One region of the Streptomyces sp. KR55 genome, then DNA from elsewhere that is predicted to be linked to it. Evidence: riboswitches for the same ligand, from Rfam matches in the RefSeq annotation. Region 1 holds a riboswitch; the other holds the start of a gene.

Region 1 (4,301 bases):
GTGGCCTACCTGGCCCACCTGGTGGGCTTCGCGCTGGGCTTCCTCTACGCGTGGGCGCGGTTCGGCCGGACAGCTAGAGTGAAGGCCGCCCCAGCTCCGGCCACCGAGGGAGAGAACCAGCCGTGATCACCGCGATCGTCCTGATCAAGACCAGCGTGGACCGGATCCCCGAGATCGCCGAGCAGATCGCCTCGCTGGACTCCGTCAGCGAGGTCTTCTCGGTCACGGGTACCTACGACCTGATCGCGATGGTCCGGGTCAAGCAGCACGAGAACCTGGCCGACGTCATCCCCGGCCGGATCAGCAAGATCCCCGGCGTGGAGGCGACGGACACGCACGTGGCGTTCCGGACGTACTCGCAGCACGACCTGGAGGCGGCGTTCGCCATCGGCCTGGACTCGTGAGCTGCGCCTAGATCACGGGCCTAGACCACGGGCACGCAGCGGCCCTCCTCCGTCCGGTACTGCCACTTCGCGCCGTGCCGGACGAGTTCCTTCACGGCGTTCACGAAGCGCTCCACATGCTCGTCCGGCGTCCCCGCGCCGAAGCTGACGCGGATCGCGTTGAGGGACTTCTCGCCGGGCGCGACCTCGGGGGCGCCGCACTCGCCCTGGCTCTGCGGGTCGCTGCCCAGCAGGGTGCGGACGAGGGGGTGGGCGCAGAAGAGGCCGTCGCGGACGCCGATGCCGTACTCGGCGGACAGGGCGGCGGCGAAGTGGGAGCTGTTCCAGCCGTCGACCACGAAGGAGATCACGCCGACCCGCGGGGCGTCGTCGCCGAACAGGGACAGCACCCTGACCTCCGGGACCTCGGCGAGCCCCGCACGCACGGTGTCGATCAGGTGCCGCTCGCGGGCGACGAGGGTGTCGAAACCGGCCTCGGTGAGCGCCTTGCAGGCGGACGCGACGGCGTAGGCGCCGATGACGTTGGGCGAGCCGGCCTCGTGCCGCGCGGCGCTCTCGTGCCACTCCACGTCCACTCCCCCGTCCGCCCGCCGGGTGACCTTGCGGCTGGCGCCGCCGCCCGCGAGGTACGGCTCGGCCGCGCGCAGCCAGTCGGCACGGCCGGCCAGCACGCCGGAGCCGAACGGGGCGTACAGCTTGTGCCCGGAGAAGGCGACCCAGTCGACGTCGAGGTCCTGCACCGACACCGGGTGGTGCGGGGCGAGTTGGGCGGCGTCCAGGACGATCCGGGCGCCGTGCGCGTGCGCGGCCGCGGCGAGTTCCCGTACGGGCCACAGCTCGCCGGTGACGTTGGAGGCCCCGGTGACGCACACGAGGGCGGGGCCGTGGGGGTCGCGGTCGGCCAGGGCGCGCTCCAGGGTCTGCACGGCCTGCTGCGGGGTGTGCGGGGCGTCGAGGTAGCTGACGCGGGCGTCCTGCCAGGGCAGCAGCGAGGCGTGGTGCTCGGTCTCGAAGACGAAGACCTGGCAGTCGGCGGGGAGCGCGGCGGCGAGCAGGTTGAGCGAGTCGGTGGTGGACCGGGTGAACACGACCTGGTCGTCCGCCCGGCAGTCGAGGAACTCGGCGACGGTCCTGCGGGCGTTCTCGAAGAGGTCGGTGGACAGCTGGGAGAGGTATCCGGCGCCGCGGTGGACACTGCCGTAGTACGGCGCGTACGCCGCCACGTCGTCCCAGACCCGCTGCAGCGCGGGCGCGCTGGCGGCGTAATCGAGCGCGGCGTAGGTGACTTCGCCACCCGTGACGAGCGGGACGGTGACATCCCGGCCGAGAACGGGCAGCGGGGCGCAAACGGACTGGGCGGCGGCAGCGGTGGAGACGGACATGGGTGTACTCCCGTAATCGCAGGCGAAGATGACCGCGCGAGCGGCACGGCTCAAGCGCGGGGAAGAGTGAAAAGGGTGTGCGGAGGCGGGGCTCTGCGGCCCTATCGCATTCGCTTGCTCACGGAAGGCTCCCTCGACGACCAGGACCCCTGGTCCCACACTCGTTCAAAAGTGTGCGAGGGGTCCGCGCTTGTCGTAGACCTCGCTGCCTACGACCTGGTCTTCACCCGGGGCACCCCGCCACGGACGGAGGGTTGCCGGACAGCCGGCCGGGGCCTTTCAGCTGTCGCTCATGACCTGGTACAGCATCCTGCCATACGATCTTCGATGCGCAAGGGCGCAGTCCAGGATCCGGACTGCGCCCTGCATCACACCGGCTGGGTCTCAGGCGTTGCTGGCGGCCACCCACCGCTCCAGGACCCGCTTCGCCGCCCCGGAGTCGATCGCCTCCGCCGCCTTCGCCATCCCCGCGCGGATCTGCTCGGTCAGCGGCCCTTCACCCGGCGCCAGCGCCACCAGCGCCGCCGCCGAGTTCAGCAGCACCGCATCCCGCACCGGGCCCTGCTCCCCCTCGAGCAGCCGCCGGGCGACCTCGGCGTTGTACGAGGCGTCGGCGCCGCGCAGCGCCTCCAGCGGCACCAGCTCGATCCCGACGTCCCGCGGGTCGAGGGTCTCCTCGGTCACCTTGCCGTCCCGGACGACCCAGACCCGGGAGGTGGACGCGGTCGTCAGCTCGTCGAGGCCGTCGTCGCCGCGGAACACCAGGGAGGAGTTGCCGCGCTCGGCGAAGACGCCGGCCACGATGGGCGCCATCCTGAGGTCGGCGACGCCCACCGCCTGTGCCTTCACCTTGGCCGGGTTGGTCAGCGGGCCGAGGAAGTTGAACGTCGTCCGGATGCCCAACTGCCCGCGGGCCGCCGCCACATGACGCAGCGCCGGGTGGAACTTCACCGCGAAGCAGAAGGTGATCCCGGCCTCCTCGGCGACCTCCGCGACCCGCTGCGGCGTCAGCTCCAGATTGACGCCGAGCTTCTCCAGGACGTCGGACGCCCCGGACGCCGAGGACGCAGCCCGGTTGCCGTGCTTGACGACCTTCGCACCGGTGCCGGCGATGACGATCGCGGACATCGTGGAGATGTTGACGGTCTTCGCGCCGTCGCCGCCGGTGCCGACGATGTCGACGGTGTCGCCCGGCACCTCGATCACGTTCGCGTGGTCGTACATCGCCCGGACGAATCCCGCGATCTCCTCGACGGTCTCGCCCTTGGCGCGCAGCGCCACCGCGAACCCGGCGATCTGGGCGTCCGTCGCCTCGCCGCGCATGATCAGGTCCATCGCCCAGGCGGTGTCGTCCGCGCTGAGGTCGCGGCCCTGAAGCAGGCCGTTCAGCAGGGCGGGCCAGGAACGGCCCGCCGCGGTGTCGCCTCCAGCGGGGGTCACAGCGCTCATAAGCCGCTCCTGGGTCAGTCCCGTACACCGGGACACGAGTCTCGAACAGGTCCACCCTATCCAGCCGCGGGCACGGCGAAGGGCCCCGTCCGAACAACGGACGGGGCCCTTCGCTGTGGCGTGGCGAACGCAGTGATCAGTGGTGGCCGTGGCCGCTCGTGATCTCCTTGTACTCCTCGACGGTGGGCTTGGGGATCTGGGCGTCCTCGCCGTAGTACGCCTTGCTGAGCTTGGCGCGCAGCTTCTCGGAGCCCTTCACCTTGCGCTCGACACCGTGTTCGTCGACCGTCGGGCCGATCTCGGCCGGCTGGTACTGCTCGTGCGCCGTGATCGTGTGCAGCTGCTCCTGGCTGAGCGGCTCGTGCACCTCGATGAACTCACCGTGCGGCAGGCGCTTGATGGTGCCGGTCTCCCGGCCGTGCAGCACCTTGTCCCTGTCCCGGCGCTGCAGGCCGAGGCAGATCCGCTTGGTGACGATGAACGCGATGACCGGTCCGGCGAAGAAGCCGATCCGGACGAACCAGGTGACCGCGTTGATCGACAGGTGGAAGTGCGTGGCGATCAGGTCGTTGCCACCACCGACCAGCGTGATCATGTACAGCGTGATCCAGGCGACGCCGAACGCGGTACGCGTCGGGGCGTTGCGCGGGCGGTCCAGGATGTGGTGCTCGCGCTTGTCACCGGTGATCCAGCTCTCGATGAACGGGTAGAGCGCGAGCACCACCAGGACCAGACCGAAGAGCACCAGCGGGATGAACACGCCCAGGACGAGCGTGTGGCCCCAGATGTTGATCTCCCAGCCCGGGAAGTAGCGGACCAGCCCCTCCGCGAAGCCCATGTACCAGTCGGGCTGGGCACCCGTGGACACCTGGTCCGGACGGTAGGGGCCCATCGCCCAGATCGGGTTGATCTGCGCGATCGCCGCGATGGCCGCGATGACACCGAAGACCAGGAAGAAGAAGCCTCCGGCCTTGGCCGTGTAGACCGGCAGCAGCGGCATGCCGACGACGTTCTTGTTGGTCTTTCCGGGGCCCGCGAACTGCGTGTGCTTGTGGTAGAAGACCAG
Region 2 (4,301 bases), on a different contig from region 1:
AAGAACAGAAGAACGTCGCTGCAGTCGGCGCGTGCTTCAGCTGGTCGCGAGCCGGACCATGTCCGCCTGCGGCCCCTTCTGGCCCTGCGAGATCTCGAAATCGACCCGCTGACCCTCTTCCAGGGTGCGGTATCCGTCCATCTGGATCGCGCTGTAGTGGACGAAAACATCCGCACCACCGTCGACCGCGATGAAGCCGTACCCCTTCTCCGCGTTGAACCACTTGACGGTGCCCTGAGCCATGCCTAACTCCCCTATTACTGGCCCTTGCACAGATCCACACTTCGCGGATCCGGGTCAGACCTCACCCCCCACTGGTTGGGGGCGTGCGCCGGAACGCGTCGACCGCGGCTGAATGTATCTGTCCAACTGCCGTCTGCAACAGGTCAATCGGACGAGAATTCTGGGCACCAAGGGTCGGGAATTTGCGGAGAATTCGCCCGAATTCAGGGCAAGTCGGGCCCCATAAAAGGAATGAAAGACGCAAAAGGGCCACACACTTTGGCTGCTTCTTATCGCACGCGGAGCCGGAACTCATATGCGTCCGGCATGCGGGTCGCAGCGCGTTCCCCAACTGTACCGCGCTCAATCACACTGAATTGCCCCCTCCGCTTCTCTCACGGAGGGGGCAATTCGATGAACATTGCGTAACCGGCGTTACTCACGGTAACGCAGGAGCGGGTCAGCCGCCCGCGACCGCCGGGATGATGGAGACGCCCGCACCGTCCGGGGTCGCCGTCTGAAGGCCCTGCTCGAAGCGGACGTCGTCGTCGTTGACGTACACGTTGACGAAGCGGCGCAGCTTGCCCTGGTCGTCCAGGACGCGGGCCGAGATGCCCGTGTGGTTCTTCTCCAGATCGGCGATGACCTCGGCGAGGGTCGCCCCCTTGGCGGCGACCTCTGCCTGACCGCCGGTGTAGGTGCGCAGGATGGTGGGGATGCGGACGGTGACGCTCATGAAATGACCTCCGGTCGGGTGAACGGGCCCAGGGGCGCGGGACTTCAGACGAGGCCGGCTTCCCGGAACGACTCCAGGTTGGGACGAATGGTCGCGGTCAGCCCGGTGCCCGCCACCGCGTCCAGCGTCTTGAGACCGTCGCCGGTGTTGAGGACGACGGTGGTGAGGGCCGGGTCGAGGAGACCGTTCTCGATCAGCTTGCGCGTCACACCCACGGTCACTCCACCGGCGGTCTCCGCGAAGATGCCCTCGGTCCGCGCCAGCAGCTTGATGGCGTCCACGATCTGCGCGTCCGTGACGTCCTCCACCGCACCGCCGGTACGCCGGGCGATGTCCAGGACGTACGGCCCGTCCGCGGGGTTGCCGATGGCCAGCGACTTGGCGATGGTGTCGGGCTTCTGCGGCCGGACGACGTCGTGGCCCCCCTTGAAGGCCACCGACACCGGCGAGCAGCCCTCGGCCTGCGCGCCGAAGATCTTGTACGGCTTGTCCTCGACCAGCCCGAGCTTGATCAGCTCCTGCAGACCCTTGTCGATCTTCGTGAGCTGGGAGCCGGAGGCGATCGGCACGACGATCTGGTCGGGCAGCCGCCAGCCGAGCTGCTCGCAGATCTCGTACGCCAGGGTCTTGGAGCCCTCCGCGTAGTACGGCCGCAGGTTGACGTTGACGAAGCCCCAGCCCTCGCCGGCCGGGTCGCCGATCAGCTCGGAGCAGAAGCGGTTCACGTCGTCGTAGTTGCCCTCGATGCCGACGAGCTCGCCGCCGTAGACCGCGGCCATGACGATCTTGCCCTGTTCCAGGTCGTGCGGGATGAACACACAGGAGCGGAAGCCGGCCCGGGCCGCCGCGGCGCCCACCGCACCGGCCAGGTTGCCGGTCGAGGAGCAGGAGAGCGTGGTGAAGCCGAAGGCGCGGGCGGCCTCCAGCGCCTGGGCGACGACGCGGTCCTTGAAGGAGTGCGTCGGGTTGCCGGAGTCGTCCTTCACGTACAGCCCGCCGGTGACGCCGAGTTCGCGCGCGAGGTTGTCGGCCTTGACGAGCTTGGTCCAGCCCGGGTTCAGGTTCGGCTTGCCGGCCACGTCCGCGGGGACGGGCAGCAGGGGTGCGTAACGCCAGATGTTCGCCGGTCCCGCCTCGATGCGCTTGCGGAGCTCCTCGGCGTCGTATGCGGAGAAGTCGTACGCGATCTCGAGCGGGCCGAAACACTCCTCGCACGCGAAGACCGGACCGAGCGGTACGCGGTGGCCGCACTCGCGACAGGACAGCGCGGCGGCGGGACCGAGGTCGACGGTGGGAGTGCTGGTGCTTTCGACAGTCTGCACAGCCATGTGAGGCGAGGCCCTTTCTCCTCATCTTCCTCACGACGCATCTCGCCGTGAGACGGAATTGGCACCTTCCCTAGCCGGGAGCCTCACCACGTCTGCGTGACAAGAACCGGCTGGAGGGTTGCCGGGGCTTCATCGGGCCGTTTCCCTCTGCCCCTCTGGATGAGCTGTATGTGGTTGTAGACGCAAACAACCCCCGACATGCGATGGTCATCAGCGTTGTTCAAGACTGTAACCGAAGGCCAGGACAGTTGAGATAGTCGTCCGAACCGCGAGATGGATCACACCCCCCTCGCCTGGAGAACGCAGAGGAGCCGCAAGCTGTGCTGGAAGAAGTCGAGCGCTGGCTGAGCACCCGCTCCTGGTCCCTGACCGATCGCCCGCTCCACAGGATCCTGGCCGCCAAACGCACGACGGGCCAGTCGGTCAGTGTCGTGCTGCCCGCACTCAACGAGGAGGAGACCGTCGGCGACATCGTCGCCGTGATCCGTCACGACCTCATGCAGCAGCTCCCGCTCGTCGACGAGATCGTCGTCGTCGACTCGGGGTCCACCGACCGCACCTCCGAGGTGGCCGCCGCCGCGGGCGCCCGGGTCGTCCACCGCGACGACATCCTGCCGCGCATACCGGCCGTCCCCGGCAAGGGCGAGGTCCTGTGGCGCTCCCTCCTCGTCACGAGCGGGGACATCGTCTGCTTCATCGACGCCGACCTGAAGGAGTTCTCCTCGGACTTCGTGTCGGGCATCGTCGGCCCGCTGCTCACCGACCCGGAGGTCGACCTCGTCAAGGGGATGTACGACCGTCCGCTCGGCGGCACGGCGGGGCAGGGCGGCCGGGTGACCGAGCTGATGGCCCGTCCGCTGCTGAACATGCACTGGCCGCAGCTGGCCGGTTTCGTCCAGCCGCTGGGCGGCGAGTACGCGGCCCGCCGCTCGCTGCTCGAACAGCTCCCGTTCCCCGTCGGCTACGGCGTGGAGCTGGGCATGCTGGTCGACTCCCTCCACCTGGCCGGCCTCGAGGCGCTCGCGCAGGTCGACGTCGGGGTGCGCAAACACCGCCACCAGGACGGGCAGGCGCTCGGCCGGATGGCGGCGGCGATCTACCGCACGGCCCAGCTGCGGCTGGCCCGCGGCCATCTGATCCGCCCCTCCCTCACCCAGTTCGAACGGGTGGAGGACGGCTTCGAACCGCGTACGTTCTCCGTGGACACGGAGGAGCGGCCACCGATGGTGGAGATCGCCGAGTACGCCGCCCGGAAAGTGGCGTGACCGTTTTATGGGCGTTGTATACGGCCCCGCCGGGCGGCCGTCCGTACGTTTGAGCGGATCCGGCTCGGGCTAGGTTGAGGCGTATGGCTTCAACGTACGGTGCTGCGCAGGTACTGGTGGCCTCCAACCGTGGCCCGGTCTCGTACGAGGTGCGCGAGGACGGCTCGCTGGCCGCCAGACGCGGTGGCGGCGGGCTGGTCTCCGGGCTGTCGGCCATCGGGCCGGACGCCGGCGCGCTGTGGGTGTGCTCGGCCCTCGGCGACGGCGACCGCGAGGCGGTGCGGCGCGGAATCGCCGAGTCCGGTGTGCGGATGCTGGACATTCCGGCCGACGTGCACGCGGACGCGTACAACGGCATCGCCAACTCCGTGCTGTGGTTCGTCCACCACATGCTGTACCAGACGCCGATGGAGCCGGTCTTCGACGCGGAGTTCCGGCGGCAGTGGGCCTCGTACGAGGCGTACAACCGCGCCTTCGCCGAGGCGCTGGCGCAGGAGGCGGCGCAGGGTGCCGCGGTGATGGTGCAGGACTACCACCTCAGCCTGGTCCCGGGGCTGCTGCGCGAGCTGCGCCCCGATGTGCGGATCGGCCACTTCTCGCACACGCCGTGGGCGCCGCCGGAGTACTTCCGGGTGCTTCCGGACGACATCGCCGGGCAGCTGCTGCGCGGGATGCTGGGCGCGGACCGGCTCGGCTTCCTCACCCATCGCTGGGCGGACGCGTTCACCGCATGCTGCGAGGCGTTCGTCG

Evidence for each region. Region 1 has a riboswitch for S-adenosylmethionine ahead of ACTWQJ_RS09490 (aminotransferase class V-fold PLP-dependent enzyme). Riboswitches for the same ligand answer to the same signal wherever they lie in the genome.
Region 2: another riboswitch for S-adenosylmethionine. It lies ahead of thrC (threonine synthase); the one in region 1 lies ahead of ACTWQJ_RS09490 (aminotransferase class V-fold PLP-dependent enzyme).

What each region holds. Positions count from the first base shown of each region.
Region 1 is NZ_JBQQCE010000045.1:15,884-20,184, forward strand. It holds gene ACTWQJ_RS09480 (rhomboid family intramembrane serine protease) at 1-126, shown strand, start outside; gene ACTWQJ_RS09485 (Lrp/AsnC family transcriptional regulator) at 123-404, shown strand; gene ACTWQJ_RS09490 (aminotransferase class V-fold PLP-dependent enzyme) at 425-1,786, opposite strand; SAM riboswitch class IV at 1,968-2,084, opposite strand; gene trpD (anthranilate phosphoribosyltransferase) at 2,171-3,235, opposite strand; gene qcrB (cytochrome bc1 complex cytochrome b subunit) at 3,372-4,301, opposite strand, start outside.
Region 2 is NZ_JBQQCE010000248.1:6,505-10,805, reverse strand. It holds gene ACTWQJ_RS30610 (cold-shock protein) at 37-243, opposite strand; gene ACTWQJ_RS30605 (MoaD/ThiS family protein) at 683-958, opposite strand; gene thrC (threonine synthase) at 1,003-2,286, opposite strand; SAM riboswitch class I at 2,305-2,452, opposite strand; gene ACTWQJ_RS30595 (glucosyl-3-phosphoglycerate synthase) at 2,607-3,551, shown strand; gene ACTWQJ_RS30590 (alpha,alpha-trehalose-phosphate synthase (UDP-forming)) at 3,635-4,301, shown strand, end outside.